2 regions of the Ureibacillus sp. FSL K6-0165 genome follow, and region 2 is predicted to be linked to the other one. Evidence: riboswitches for the same ligand, from Rfam matches in the RefSeq annotation. Region 2 holds a riboswitch; the other holds the start of a gene.
The links. Region 2 has a riboswitch for S-adenosylmethionine ahead of NST00_RS01675 (O-acetylhomoserine aminocarboxypropyltransferase/cysteine synthase family protein). Riboswitches for the same ligand answer to the same signal wherever they lie in the genome.
Positions count from the first base shown of each region.

Region 1: it holds a riboswitch for S-adenosylmethionine, as region 2 does, so the genes downstream of both, NST00_RS04850 (bifunctional homocysteine S-methyltransferase/methylenetetrahydrofolate reductase) here and NST00_RS01675 (O-acetylhomoserine aminocarboxypropyltransferase/cysteine synthase family protein) in region 2, are expected to answer to the same signal.

Region 1 is NZ_JBBOQS010000001.1:968,322-976,272, reverse strand. Features, by position in the region: gene metH (methionine synthase) at 1-1,795, opposite strand, end outside; gene NST00_RS04850 (bifunctional homocysteine S-methyltransferase/methylenetetrahydrofolate reductase) at 1,788-3,635, opposite strand; SAM riboswitch class I at 3,738-3,842, opposite strand; gene hemG (protoporphyrinogen oxidase) at 3,912-5,312, opposite strand; gene NST00_RS04840 (tetratricopeptide repeat protein) at 5,656-6,534, opposite strand; gene NST00_RS04835 (LysR family transcriptional regulator) at 6,554-7,435, opposite strand; gene NST00_RS04830 (alpha/beta hydrolase) at 7,629-7,951, shown strand, end outside.
Region 2 is NZ_JBBOQS010000001.1:346,411-354,361, forward strand. Features, by position in the region: gene NST00_RS01670 (hypothetical protein) at 1-39, opposite strand, end outside; gene NST00_RS01675 (O-acetylhomoserine aminocarboxypropyltransferase/cysteine synthase family protein) at 662-1,963, opposite strand; SAM riboswitch class I at 2,076-2,183, opposite strand; gene NST00_RS01680 (glycerol-3-phosphate acyltransferase) at 2,329-2,973, shown strand; gene NST00_RS01685 (amidohydrolase) at 3,029-4,693, opposite strand; gene nfsA (oxygen-insensitive NADPH nitroreductase) at 5,099-5,833, shown strand; gene NST00_RS01695 (hypothetical protein) at 5,937-6,392, shown strand; gene NST00_RS01700 (hypothetical protein) at 6,425-7,951, opposite strand, start outside.

The DNA of each region.
Region 1 (7,951 bases), 620 kb from region 2:
TTGTATTGAAGATTAAATCATTAGCTAATTGTATTTCTTCTTCCGGTAGAGAGGCATAACGCTCCAATTTTTCTGTATTAACAATGGCATAATCTAAGCCAGCTTGCGTGCAGTGATATAAAAATACTGCGTTTAATACTTCCCTGCCAACCGGTGGGAGACCAAAGGAAACGTTGCTAATCCCAAGAACCGTTAAAGCTCTCGGATATTTTTCCTTTATGAGTCGAATTCCTTCGATTGTTTCTTCTGCAGCGCCAATGTATTGCTCATCCCCAGTACCTACGGGGAAAACTAATGGGTCAAAAATAATATCTTCCGGCGCAATGCCCCATTTTTCCGTTAAAATTTTATAAGAGCGCTCTGCTATCGCCAATTTTCTCTCGCGAGTGACGGCCATTCCCTCTTCATCAATTGTGCCTACAACAACTGAGGCACCATATCTCTTCACGATTGGCAGCACTTTATCAAAACGTTCTTCTCCATCTTCTAAGTTGATGGAGTTGATGATTGCTTTTCCTTGAGAATATTTCAATGCTTCCTCTATCACTCGCTCGTCAGTTGAGTCTATGACTAAAGGTACTTTCACTTTCTTTACCACTTCTTGCATAAATCGGCGCATATCTTCTAGCTCATCTCGGTCAGGGTTCGCTAAACAGATATCAATCACATGCGCCCCGTTTTTCACTTGGGCTCGAGCAATTTCAGCCGCTTCCTCGTATTTTCCATCAATAATTAACTGCTTAAATTTACGAGATCCAATAACGTTTGTTCTTTCACCAATAAATAACGGACGCATTGAATCATCATAAAGCAGCGGTTCAATACCTGATACTGCATGTCCAAGGGATTTTTCCTTCTTCTTTCGAGGTTTATAGCCTTCTACTGCTTCACGGATTGCCTTTATGTGGGCAGGAGTTGTACCGCAGCATCCACCGACAATGTTTAACCAACCTTTTTCAGCAAATCCTTGCAATTTCTTCGATAAAGATTCGGGCGTTTCATGATAATGTCCCTCTTCATCTGGTAATCCAGCGTTCGGATAACAGCTTATATAGCTTGTAGATAATTCGGAAAGCGAGCGAATATGATCCGTCATAAATTCTGGCCCTGTCGCACAGTTAAGCCCAATTGAAATTGGCTTGATGTGTTCAATAGAAATATAGAAAGCTTCTATAGATTGCCCAGCAAGTGTTGTTCCCATTGGCTCAATCGTCGCAGAAACCATAATCGGAAGCTCTTTTCCAGTTTCTTTAAATGCCCGCTTCAAACCAAGGGTTGCCGCTTTCACGTTTAACATATCTTGGCTTGTCTCAAGTAACAATAAATCTGCGCCGCCTTCAATTAGTGCTTTCGCTTGGATATAGAAGTTTTCAGATAGCTCATCAAATGTAATACCGCCCGTTACAGACAATGTTTTCGTCGTTGGACCTATGGATCCTGCAACGAAGCGAGGCCAGTCGCTTGTTGAATATTTTTCAGCTTCTGCTTTTGCAAGTTCTACAGCCCTCTTATTAATTTCTTCTGCTTTATAACCTAATCCATATTCATTTAATACGAGTGGGGTTCCTCCAAATGTATTTGTAGAAATAATATCTGCTCCAGCTTCTAAGTACGCTCGATGGATTTTAGAAATGACATCAGGTCTAGTTAATACAAGGTGTTCATTACATCCATCAAATTCTTCCCCACCAAAATCTTCCGGTGTTAAATTTTCCTGCTGGAGCATTGTTCCCATTGCACCATCGATAATCAATATTCTTTTTTGCAATTGTTCCTCTATTGGATGGTTAACCATTTGCTTTAACTCCTTTATTTTGCTCGTCAAGTTGTTGAATATATTGCAATAGTTGTAAAGTGATTTCATATCGCATAAACGGCGTAATTAAATAAATGCCGTTGAAGTATTTCGTTGCTGTATCTAACAATTCTTTTGCAATTTCTAGTCCTACTTTTGTTTCTTGTTCTTTATTTCCGCTTACTTGTTGCATTCTTTCTAACACATCATCAGATAATTTAATTCCCGGTACTTCATGATGCAAAAATTCCGCATTTTTAAAGCTAGTAAGCGGCATAATTCCTATATAAATTGGTGTATCTAAATGTTTTGTCGCCTCATGAATTTCCACAATTTTTTCCTTCGAATAGACTGGTTGCGTAATGAAATAATCCGCACCATGTTCAATTTTTTTCTCTAGACGGCTGACAGCACGATCTAACACTCTCACGTTAGGATTGAAAGCCGCTGCTACTGAGAAATTCGCTTTTTTTCTTAGTGCTTTGCCAGAAAAAGAAATCCCTTCATTTAACTGTTTAATTAATGATATCAATTCCATCGATGAAACGTCATAAACACTTGTTGCACCCGGAAAATCCCCTACCTTTGTTGGATCACCAGTTACAGCCAACACATCATGAAGGCCAAGAGCATTGAGCCCCATTAAATGGGATTGCAGCCCAATTAAGTTTCGATCTCGGCAAGTAATATGTGGCATTGTGCGTATGCCATATTGCAGTTTTAAAATGGCCCCCATTGCCAAGTTGCTAACCCTTGGAGATGCTAGTGAATTGTCTGCCATCATGATAAGATCTGCCCCTGCATTGTAAAGAGCTTTTGCTCCTTCAACAAACTGTTCAATTTCAAGATGCTTCGGCGTATCCAATTCTACAATGACAGAACGTGCTCTTTTTGCTTTTTCGTGGAGAGGTTCAAAACTATGCGGTTCAGCCTCGCGAATGATTATTTCCCTCTGAGGTTTTGCCTCTTTCTTTTCAACCGGCTGAAAATGAGCAAGCTTCTTTTTCATCGCTTCAATATGTTTCGGTGTTGTACCGCAACATCCTCCAATGAGCCTTACTCCTTCATTGCATAATTCAACCGCTGCCCTTGCAAAATAATCTACTTCTGATTCGTAAACGACACGCCCCTCTTCAATATCTAATAAAGAAGCGTTCGGATAAACAGATAAATACGCTCGTTCAGGAATTTCTACCTGTTCAAAAGCCTGTATTGTGTGGTATGGACCAAGTCGACAGTTCACCCCTACAATATCTGCACCTAATTTTTCTAACTGCTTTAATGCTTCATTCAATTTCATGCCATTCATTAATACGCCCGGCTCTTGCATTGAAACTTGAGCAATGATGGGCATATCCGTCATGGCTCGTAACATTTTTAACGTCTCGCATAGCTCTTCAAAATCATAATAAGTTTCTAACAACAAACCATCTAACTGCCCCGCAATTAGCACTTCTGCTTGTTCACGAACTGCTGCGAGAATTTCATCTAATGTATAATCTACTTTGCGAACACCACGGATACCACCAATCGAACCTAAAATAAACACTTCACTGTTCTTGGCTGCTTGTTTGGCAACACCTATCGCACCTTCGTTAATTTCCACTACTTTTGACTCCAAACCATAACGAGTGAGCTTGATTCGATTAGCGCCATATGTATTCGTTTGAATAACATCTGCGCCAGCTTGTATGTATTCCTTATGAATTTTTTTAATGATTTCCGGTTTTTCAATATTCATTTCTTCGTGACAATTTTCAAGTCCATATGAATATAACAGCGTTCCCATAGCACCATCTGCAACTAACACTTTATGTTTTAACGCATCTAGTAGCCCCATCCGAAATTCCCTCACTTTTCTTTACTTCATAAATTTTCTGTCAATTCATCTAATAGAAAAAGCCTTCTTGCGAAAGAAGGCTTGTCATTTCCTTTAGAAGTCACCTTATCTTTCGGCAATTGCCGCTGGATTTAGCACCTTACTAAAAATTTTTAGTGGTTGCTGAAGCTTCACCGGGCCAGTTCCCTCCACTTCTCTTGATAAGTCATATTCGATTTTAAAATATCAATATAATAACTTACATCATAAAATCAATACTTCATTTTGTCAAGTTAATCAGTCGGAATTATTTAAAAAGTTGTTTATAATTTGTTTTGCTGTTTCTTTCCCGTTATCAATGCATGCACCAATTCCTACGCCGAAATAAGAGCAACCAGCAATGTAAAGATTCGGATAGAGGTTATCTAATTTTGTAATTATTTCTTGCAAAGCTTCATGATGAGCTAAATCATAAGTTGGCATGGCATCGATCCATTTTGTAATATTCACAATGGTAGGTTGTGCTTCTATATTCAAACTGAGTTGAATATCGTTCAAAGCAACCTTTGTTAACTCTTCATCACTCATTTTCACTAATTCTTGGTAGCGAGGATTACTTTCTTTATAAAACAGTCGAACAAGTAGATTTCCTTCTGTTGAAGTATGCTTCCATTTACGGCTTGTCCAAGTAGAGGCATTACATAATAAGTCGCTGTTATAGGAAACGATAAATCCAGTGCCATCCTTAGGCAAAATAGAATCTGGTAGATCGAAGCCTACATACATCGTAATGGCTGATGCATTTTTAAATTTGTTGAAATAAGGATTTAATTCATCATTATTTAAAACTTGCTTCACGACTTGGTTGGGCAATGCTAACACAACAACATCCGATTCCAATTTTTCTCCGTTAGCGAAGGAAATTTCATAACGTTGTTCTTTCTTCTCAACAAGAACTGTTTCAGTATCTTTATATATTTCTACATCCACAAGCAGTTCTTCCATTCGATCAATTAGTTGAGATAGTCCATTTTTAAAAGAAAGGAATTTTTTATTCGCTTCCCGTTCAAACTTTTCCCGATTTGCTTGCAAACCTTTCATTATACTTCCATATTCATTTTTGTAATCAACTAAGTATGGAAGCGTAGAGGCAATGGACAATTTATAAATGTCCCCTGAATAAACACCAGCTAATACAGGAGCTATTTGTTTCTCCACGATTTCTTTTCCTAAAAAGTATTCTAAGAAATCTCCGATGGAACTTTCCTTCGTAAATTTCGTATTCGGTATTTCCTCATCTTTTAACACTCGTTGTTTCCCTTCTTCTGAAATTAATGTGCTCGCCTTTAGGGATTCGAGAGTCATAGGAATGCCAAATACAGAGTCCTTTGGAATCGCATGTAATTCATTATTGGTGTGAATATAAGAAATTCCTGTTTCGTTATATACGACTTCCGATTCAAAATCTAGTTCCTTTACAAGTTCAATTACGCTTGGATATCGTGCTACAATGGAATCTGCTCCCGTTTCCATGATGAATCCTTTTTCACGCGCTGTGTGCATTTTTCCGCCAAGGTACGGATTTTTTTCCACAAGTACTAAACGGGCAGGAATTTCGTTTTCCTTTAATTGTTTTTGTAAATAATACATCGTGCAAAGTCCTGTAATTCCTCCACCGATAACCGTTACCGTTTTCATTCGTTACAACTCCTATAAGATCATTTTACCGTACTTTTAGTATAAACTTTTTTTATAACTCTTTCTGTGTCGGCTTTAGTAAATTTCAATATAGTAAACAACAAATATGCTTTTGACTGTTGAATTTATTTCAAAAGGAATTTTGATAATTTATTCAATTTATTAAACAATAAAAAACAGCCCTTTCCACTATACTACAAAGGACTGTTTCACTATATTCAACTAGTTTTTCATAATCCAACTTTAGAATCACAATCTCTTCATAGCATGTAATGTTCTGTCATCCCCACTACATTACGGAATATGGAATGTAGTAATGCAATACTTTTTAGTGTGCTTATTATTAATTATACTCATTTTGCTTTTGTTGTTTTGCCAGTTCTCGCCAGCGGGCTGCCGCTTTTTTATCTACTTCAACATCAATCCCATTTTCGTAAATATATGCGATATTTAACTTTGCTTGATAATCTCCTAGCAACGAAGCTCTCTTATAATAATAAAGTGCTTTCTTTCCGTTTCTTTCAACACCGATTCCATTCTCATATAGAAACCCTAAATTATAAATTGAATCAATGTGATGGTATTCCGCTGCTTTTTCAAACCACTCAATAGCAAGAGGGACATTCCTCTCCCTGCCCAATAGACCCTCAAAATAGATGGAACCCATTCGATATTGGGCATCGAGATCCCCGCCTTCAGCTGCCTTCAAATAATATTGAAATGCTTTTTCGTCATCTCTATTTACCCCAATTCCTTGCTCATACATAATTCCTAATGTAAACATTGCTTCTACAACATTCTGTTTTGCAGCCACTTCAAACCATTTTAAAGCTTCCTTATAATTTACATTTCCTACTTCACCGTTTAAATACATGTCTGCTAAGTTATTAGCTGCATCAGGATTTCCGTTTTTTGCTGCCTTTTTATATAATGAAAAAGCCATTTCAATATCTTCTTCAACGCCAAGTCCTTCGTAATAGCAATTAGCCAACTGATATTGTGCTTCACTATTTCCCGCTTTACTCGCTTTTTGCAACCAGTAAACAGAAAGAGAATATTCCTCCATGATCCTGTATATATCCGCTAATTCAACCATCGCTTCTACGTTCTTTTCATGGGCAAGTTGGTATATATTTTTCGCTTCTAGCATTTGTTCTTCTGTAAGCAAATGACGCAATTGTTGTAAACGCTCTTCAAATCTTTCCTGCATCTCTAATTCCATCACCATCGACACCTTATCTTCATTTAAAATATTCGACTAAATAATTTTTAAATTTCGTTGCAGCAGGAGACATATAACGGCCTTTAACCCATGATACACCGATTTTCCGCTCACAAATGGGTTCTTTAACCGATATTTTTCTTACATTATACTCATTCAATCCTTTAATGTCTGGAATAATCGAAATACCATGGCCAGCACTAACAAATCCTGCTACTGTATGTGGATCTTCTCCTTCAAATGTAATATTCGTTTTAGCAATTCCCACATCTTTTAATAATTGGTCTACAATATGACGTAATGCATTCCCTTTTTTTATAGATACAAAAGGTTCATCTTTTATTTCAGACAAATTGATAAATTCTTTATTTGCAAACCGATGATTTTCTGGAACGATAACAAACAATTCTTCCTTCCATAATTCAATCCATTCAATATCAACTATTTTTGATTCAATACGTTGGGATAAACATAAATCGATATCCCCTTCTTCCAACAATTCTAATAAATTCAATGAAGAAGCTTGAGTTAAAGTAAACTTGATATTCGGATATTTTTCGTGAACATGAGCCATCAATTCAGGCACAATCTCCATCCCTAAAGTGTGGATAAATCCTAATGATACCTCTCCATATCCTGGCATAATCAATCCATTGATTTCCTGTTTCGCTCGATTATATTCTTCTAAAATCGTATTCACTCTTTCCAAAAAAAGTTTTCCATAGCGATTCAATACAATGGAACGGCCTTGCCTATCAAAAAGAGGTACTCCAATTTCTTGTTCGATATTTGAAATCGACTTACTTAATGCCGGCTGAGAAATGTTTAACAATTCAGCAGCGTGAGTCATATGTTCTATTTCAGCAACAACTTTGAAATATTCCAATTGTTGTATTTCCATTTACATACCCCTTTTGTTAATTGATAACCATTTAGAATGGTTTTGATAAAAATAATAAATTGTATTTATGTAAGGCTGTATCTATAATAAGTTTACAAGATTGATTTGCATAACAAAATTCATTTTAAAAAACAAGATATTTTCATTTTTTTTCATTTTATTGTAACATTATTTATAAAAGGAGTACTTCATAATGAAAATCGTTTCGCCAAAACCATTTACTATTGAGACGGGAAAACGCGCTGTCTTATTACTACATGGTTTTACAGGCAACACTAATGATGTGAAGCGTTTAGGTCGTTATTTAGCAGATCGCAATTATACGGTTCATGCTCCTTTATATAAAGGGCATGGAAGTGACCCTTTAACCCTTATTAACACAGACCCGATCGAATGGTGGAATAGCGCTGTTGAAGGTTACGATGAACTTCGCAGAAGAGGGTATAAAGAAATTGCGGTTGCTGGTGTTTCTTTAGGCGGCATTTTCTCACTACGCCTAGGTGAAGAACGACCAAT
Region 2 (7,951 bases):
ATAAGCCGCAAAATTTTGGGCACTATAAATCTTTTTCATAGGATTCAACTCCTTTTAAAGGGGAAAGCCATTAAAGGCTTTCCTTAAACATTTAGGGGGGATTATTGAAAATACCAAATACAATAGCATTCAATCAACTCTTATATACACTATAAATGATTAAACGATAAAATTCAAGTAACCTAATTATTTTACTAGGAATTAATTTTATATATCGAAAATGGGGTGTCTAGAATTGAGAACGATTGGTTCTACCAAAATGACAGATCAGCCTATTTATTAATGTGAATTGTATTCGAATGGGAATACAACTCACATCGTATTAAATTATTTTTGCTACAAATGAGTAGCCTTTCGATTAAGCGCCTTTGAGGAAAATTTGAATTATCTACTGCAAATGAGCAGCCTTACTCAATCAATCATTTTAAGAAACTTTGGATAATTGGATCAGCTGCGAATGAGCAGCACTTTCCTATTAAATTTTCACTGCAAATGAGCATTTTATCTTTTGGACCATAGAGGATTTTAATGTTGCACATGAGCAACCTCTTCTCTTAACGACTATTATGGGGAGCATTTAATGCTTTATTTTTTAACAGCGGCAAATGAGCAGCTATTATTAGCGATTCAATAGCGGTTCTTAGAGGGCTTGAACGAATGATTAAGCCTTATTTACACTAAATTCTGCCTCAGCTTTTGCTAAAGCTTGATCTAAATCTGCAATAATGTCATCTACATTTTCTAAGCCGATGGATAAGCGAATGAGTTCTTCCCCTACTCCAGCAATTTTTAATTCCTCAGCAGATAATTGTTGGTGAGTTGTTGATGCAGGATGAATAATGAGCGATCTTGCATCTCCAACATTCGCTACGTGAGAGAATAATTTCACGTTGTCAATTACCACTCGACCTGCTTCACGACCACCTTTAATTCCGAATGTTACCATTGATCCGTAACCGTTTTTTAAATATTTCTTCGCAAGGTGGTGAGATGGGAAGTTTTCATCCCCTGGATAATTCACATATTCTACGTATGGGTGGTTTTTCAAGAATTCCACAATTCTTTCTGCGTTTTCACCATGTCTTACATAACGAAGATGAAGGGTTTCTAAACCTTGTAAGAAGCTAAACGCTGCATCTGGCCCTAAAGTTGGACCAAAGTCACGTAATAATTGTACACGTAATTTTGTTGCAAAAGCAGCTTCGGCTGTATCAATACCATAACGAATTCCGTGATATGTGTGATCGGGCTCAGTGAATCCTGGGAATCGACCTTGTGTCCAGTCAAATTTACCCCCATCTACAACAATTCCTCCGATTGTTGTACCGTGTCCCCCAATCCATTTTGTCGCAGAGTGTATTACGACGTCTGCTCCAAATTCAATTGGGTTGCATCCATATGGAGATGGGAACGTATTGTCGATAATTAATGGTATGCCATTTTCGTGAGCAATTTTTGCCACCGCTTCAATATCTAAAATATTTAAACTAGGGTTTCCTACCGTTTCAGCATAAATCGCTTTTGTTTTGTCCGTAATCGCTTTGCGGAAGTTTTCTGGATCTCTTTCATCTACAAATTTTGTAGTAATTCCCCAGCGCGGCAATGTGTTTGCAAATAAGTTGTATGTTCCACCATATAAGGAACCAGCTGAAACAATTTCATCTCCTGCATTAGCGATGTTTAAAATGGAGAATGCAATCGCCGCCTGACCGGAAGATAAAGCAACAGCTGCAGTACCACCTTCTAGTAAAGCAACACGCTTTTCAAATACATCTACAGTTGGATTCATAATGCGAGAATAAATATTACCAACTTCTTCAAGAGCGAATAATTTGCGCGCATGTTCTGTGTCTTTGAATGCATATGCTGTTGTGCGATAAATAGGAACAGCAATAGCACCTGTAGTAGGGTCAGGTTGTTGGCCACCGTGAAGTAATAACGTTTCTGGCTTGAATTCGGACATCGTTTTCTCCTCCTAAATAAATAATTGATGGATTTCTTGAGGAGGCATTGAAGTAAAACAAAAACCCTCTTCTTATATAAGAAGAGGGTGTTGTATGCACGTACATTTCCTCCTCTTATCTTTCAGATCAATATGATCTGTAGGATTTAGCACCTTTGCAATTTTCTTGCCGGTTGCCGGGCATCATAGGGCCTAGTCCCTCCGCCTCTCTTGATAAGAGTATTGATTTGATTTCCATCGTTGGATTAACTATAAAACATAGTATGCCACTCTGTCAACTAATTTTTTAAAAAATTTGAAACTATTTTTTATTTTATTGAGTATAATATATTAAAATGCACTTTTCTATAAAGGAGTCCAATAGAATGATAACTGCAGTGATTACATTTCTTATTGTCGGCTATTTTATTGGATGTATTCATGGGTCAAATGCAGCACAATTACTTTCCGGTGTGAATTTAAAAGAAGCTGGACTCGGCAATGCAGGAGCTTCCAACGCTACTCTTACGCTGGGCTGGAAATACGGCATACTTGTTGGATTCATTGATATCGGAAAAGGAGTTTTTGCGATTATCTTAACAAGATATTTTTTAGATCACTATACACTATTTGAAACTGAACAAATCTCAATATTGCTCTATTTGACAGGTGCCGCAGTAATTCTAGGTCATAATTTTCCCATTCATATGCATTTCAGAGGCGGTAAAGGAACTGCTTCCCTCATCGGAATTTTCCTTGCAATCAATTGGAAATTTGGTCTACTTTCTATGATAGCTCTTGTCATAGTTTCCTTATTATCCAACTATTTAATTATCGGTGTATTCTTTTTGTATATCGTTTTTGCTATAAACTCTTTGCTGTTTGAACCAACTATTTGGCCATTTATCATCGTAATATTGCTGTTATTGGTTGCAACGATTTTACATTTAGAAAACATTAAACGCATTAAACTCGGGACAGAACCAACCATCAACGCAGCTTTTAAAAGAGAGAAAGATGAAACCGCATAAAAAAAATCTCCCGTAAAGGTAATACACCTAACAACTACGGGAGGTTCTTTTTATTTCATTCATCGATATGAGAATTATCACGATATATTTCTTTTCCCTTAAAATAAGTTAACACGACTTTCGCTTCACTTATCTCACTAGGAGGTATTTTAAAGATATTTTTATCTAATATGATAAAGTCTGCTTGTTTCCCCACACGAATCTTCCCAATCCATTCTTCTTTTCCTATTTGTCTTGCCGCATAGATGGTGTAACTACGAAGCATTTGTTTCAACGTAGCACTTTCTTTTGGCCATAATGGTTTAAGATTTTTTTCTTCTTTTGCATGAAGTCTAGTCATTCCCGTTTCAATTCCGTATAGTGGATTCAACTCGCCAAAAGGATAATTACTCGAAGATGCAACTGGTAATCCCCGCTCAAAATAGCTTTTCATTCGATGCAAATCTTTTAATTCTTCCACCTTTTCTTTAACTCCCATTGTGTGATAAAAGAGAGATGGCTGAACAGATGGAATCAGACCAAACTTTCGAAATTGGGTTAAATTTTCCCTCGTCATAAAAGGGATATTGGAAATAGTATGCTTGAAATTCTGTTTTCCATTATGCTCTCGAACATATTCAAACACCTTTACAATTTCATCTAATTCCCCATCTGCTTGCACATGTATTCGAAAACCTTCCCGATCTAACAATTCCAACAGTTGATAAAACTTGTCCCTATTCCATGAACCATCTTTTGATAAAACTTCTGCACCATACAATTTCACCGTTTGGTAACTATAATTCTCTCCCTGATACTTATCTCTCCATTCCTTTAACGAATCAATTTGTTCTAATCCTTTAAAAGGATCTACGTATAACCCTAACTCATAGGAAAGCGTCAGCTTACCTTGTTGATCAAGTTCATCAATAGCTTTTAATAAATTTTCCGAATGGTATCGGAACGGAATAAATACTGCCGTAATTCCATATGTTGCCGCTTCTTTTTGAAATTCCAACAATGCTATCTTATATTGTTCTACTGTAAAATCCGGTTGAGGCAAAGATTGGATAACTACTTTAATGAACTGTCCTTGAACTACTCCCAACTCGCCTTTTTCTAAAAGGTCAATTTGTCCTTGTTCCTGTTTTTCTGTTTCTACATCCAATCCTGAAATTTCGATTGCTTTTGAGTTAACCCAAAGCTCGTCTCGATGATTTGAAAAAGCTACAAACGGGATATCTGAAACAAGTTGATCAATTAATTCTCTCGGAGTTTGTCCACTCTTTTGACTCGCTTCTTCCGTCACATTTTGATTCCATCCAACAGCACGAAGCTGCCTTAATTGTGGATTTTGTGAACGATACGTTAAAATCGCTCTTTTATATTGTTCAAAATTTGAGTAAGGGGTTAAGTCCAATAAATACAGTTTCTCGGCTTTTAAATATGCATAATTATGACCGTCAACAAATCCTGGCAATAACAGCTGATTATCTAAATGCATTACTTTCGTTTTTGGACCTTTATAGGCTTGTACGCCCTCCCGATCTCCTACATAAACAAACTTTCCATTTTTCACCGCAATGGCTTCTGCTTTCTCGTTTACTTTGTCGACAGTAAATACTTCAACATTTTCAATTACTAAATCCGCTTGAACAATTTCTTCTTCTGCAACAATTGGTTTGAAATGGAAAGCTACCAAAAATAACACGAGAAGTACGATGAAAATACGTCTTTTCATGTATACCACCTCGCTTCTTTAGGAACGTTATTTCAATATAGGATATTCATTTTTCAATAATGAATACATTTTATGTATTGATACAAGTTCAATAATTGTTCAATTACTGTAAAGTTTTAACCATATATTAACTGGTAAAATAAAGGAATGAATAATCGATCTATTTCTTACTATCATTAAGTGCCCCACAAAACACGTCGGCTTACGGTACAGGTGCTTTTTCTTTAAAATTGGGAATACCTTAATGAATGAGCTTATCTTCTAGTACTCTTTTTCAACAACGTACTGTAAATCGATTGGGGCTTCTATAATTCAAATTTTTGTCATCTAGAAGAAAGTGTACTAATATAGCCTTAAAGGATGAAATTCACGCTATTATTGATGAATACATAAGGGGTGTAAAACATGAGTGTAAAAGAGTTATTACGCAGCCATACTTCTGTTCGTAAATATACAGGAGAAGAAATTCCAAGAGAGACGGTTATTGACTTAATTCAAACTGCTCAAATGGCTGCATCTTCTCATTTTGTACAGGCTTACAGCGTAATTTGGGTAACAGATGAAGAAAAGAAGCAAAAGCTTGCGAAACTATCAAACAATGAATTTCAATTTCAAACAGCAGGCGCCGCTTTTCTATTCTGCGTAGATTTTAAACGTTTAGAAGCGGCTGGAAAAAAACATGGTGTTGATATCACTGTGGACACAGCGGAAAATGTATTAGTTGGAGTGGCCGATGTATCAATTTTTGCTCAAAACTTTGTCATCGCCGCAGAAGCAGAAGGTTATGGAATTTGTTATATCGGAGGAGCACGAAACAATCCGAAAGAAATCAGCGAATTATTTAACTTGCCTGATTACGTCTTCCCTCTCTTTGCGATGACGATTGGTAAACCAACGAAAGTTAATGAAACGAAACCGAGATTACCAGTAGAAGCTGTGTTACACGAAAATGAATATAATGTTGAAAAATATGATGAACTGTTAGATGAATACGATGCAATCATGGAAAAATATTATGCTTCTAGAAGCTCGAATCAAAAATTGGCAAACTGGACGAAACAAATGGCAGATTTCTTAATCGAACAACGACGTCCTCATATTAAAGAATTTTTAGCTTCTAAAGGTTTTACTTGGAAATAATCTATTGAATAGTAGAGCTATCCAAACAATTTAACGGTATAATTAATAAGTTATAAAAATTCTTTCCATAAAGGATTAAGGTAATTACAAAGGAAAGATGAACATGAAACAAGATAAACAAGTCACTTTATCCCTTGAACAACAGCATTTCAAACATGTTAAAAGTTACTATCGTACATTAGCAGAAATTAACTTATGCTTAGGGAATATTCATCGTAATATCGAACGAAGAATCCAGAAGCAAAAATATCGCTATGCAACGGAATATGTAAATCAATATATTTCCTACACAAACGTCTGGAATATCAAATTCGTATATAATTTAGAGAATCCAGAAGTGGCACTACTGCAGTTTTTTCATTTAGACTACATTTTTGAGCATGAACCAAAAAATCGTTTTAAATCAGAACGCCTTCAGCTCGAAGAACAAAGAAAGCTCTTTTCAACAGTGAACCCATTTAAAGAAGAACAAATACAATTAAGAAAACAACAAATGCTCCATTTTATAAAGGAGCGTTCAAAAAAATCAACTAAAAGCGAAAAACTTGAACAAAAATAAAAAATCCCGAAGCATATGCCTCGGGATTTTTATTATTGGCCAATATTGACTACACCTTCAATTTTCAACTCTTTCACCGGTAAAAACATTTCTCCAGTTTCAAAATATCGAATGACCACTTCATCCCCTTCTTGCAAGTAAATGGCAAGCGGTTCATTTTGAGAACTAACAATAAAGTTTTGGCCATTATGCAGTAAGAAGGACACAATTGTGTAATCCCCTACCCGCTCTTTATAGACGCGGAGAACATTCCCTTTAATCGTTTTTTGTTCTGCATCACTTGATCCTTCCACCGTACTTGCTCCTCTTGTTAAAGCAGTTTTGTATTGTCTTAGTGCTTCACTTGGTGTTGACCCATAAACGGATATTTCCGGATTCGCTGCAGATACAATAAAGTAATTTTGTAAGAAGCCGTTTGAATCAAGCACAGGAGCTAGCCAACTCGCTTCACCGTAGAAGTTATAAAGAATAGGCATTACTCCTTGCCACTCTTTTTCAATAAACTTCTTCTCTATAATAGCTAATGCCCCTTGAGAATCCATGTATGATTCTTCTAAATTCCCTGTATAATACACCGCTTCACCTGTTCGCGCGTGAGTCAATGAATAACCGAGCATCGAATCAACGCCTTCTTTCGGACTTGTAAAATCAGTAAAATAATACATTTCTCCATCTTGATTAAAGACTGGACTCACATTCGCTTCTGTTCCTTCATCAGAAGGCAATTTCACATCTTTTTTTCCAAAGAGACTATTCCAAAATCCATGCACATATTTTCCGAAATAACTATTTTGAAGGCTCACTGCTTCAGGCGATACAGCACCATCAATAAATTTCGGCACTTCTTCTAAAGGAATTTTTTTCGTCTCTCCTGAATAAGCATCAACCATGACGATCCCTTTTACATCAAATCCATTTCGGGCAGAAATGAATTCACCATAGGAACGGATATAATAAGGTGTACCATCATCATCCACCTCAAGCTGAGGCTCACCGTAGAAAATAAGTGTTGGATATTGTAAACGTATATGGCGCTCTAAATTTTTATTGAAAAAGGCAGACGGTACATAGACCATTTCTTTCGCAACAAATACTGGATTATCATTGGAATCCGTTGCACTCATTTTAAAATAGCCGGGCGTTGTATCCCCATTTAACCATTTGAAAAATCCTGAAAACTCAACGGGAGCAATATAAACAAATTCACCGTTTACTTTTTGAATTTGCAAGTTCCCAAGCTCATAGTAACTTGTATTAGGCACCTGTCCGAATGCTTTTTTCATTTTATTTTCCGCAAAATGCGGCGGTACGCTGGCAGGTGTTTTTGTTTCATCAAAAGGTTCAATTTCGACTTTTTGCTCCATTTTTGCAGACTCATACTTTTCATCCGCATTAAAAATGGGTGCTGTAAGCATATATATTAATCCAATTAAACTAGCTAAAAACAGAATCCCTTTGATATTTCGTTCTGCTCCACCAGATGCCAATATACCCATTAACAATATAACAGGTAATGCATAAATGAAAATTGTCCAATGCACATCAATTTTCGTCAAATA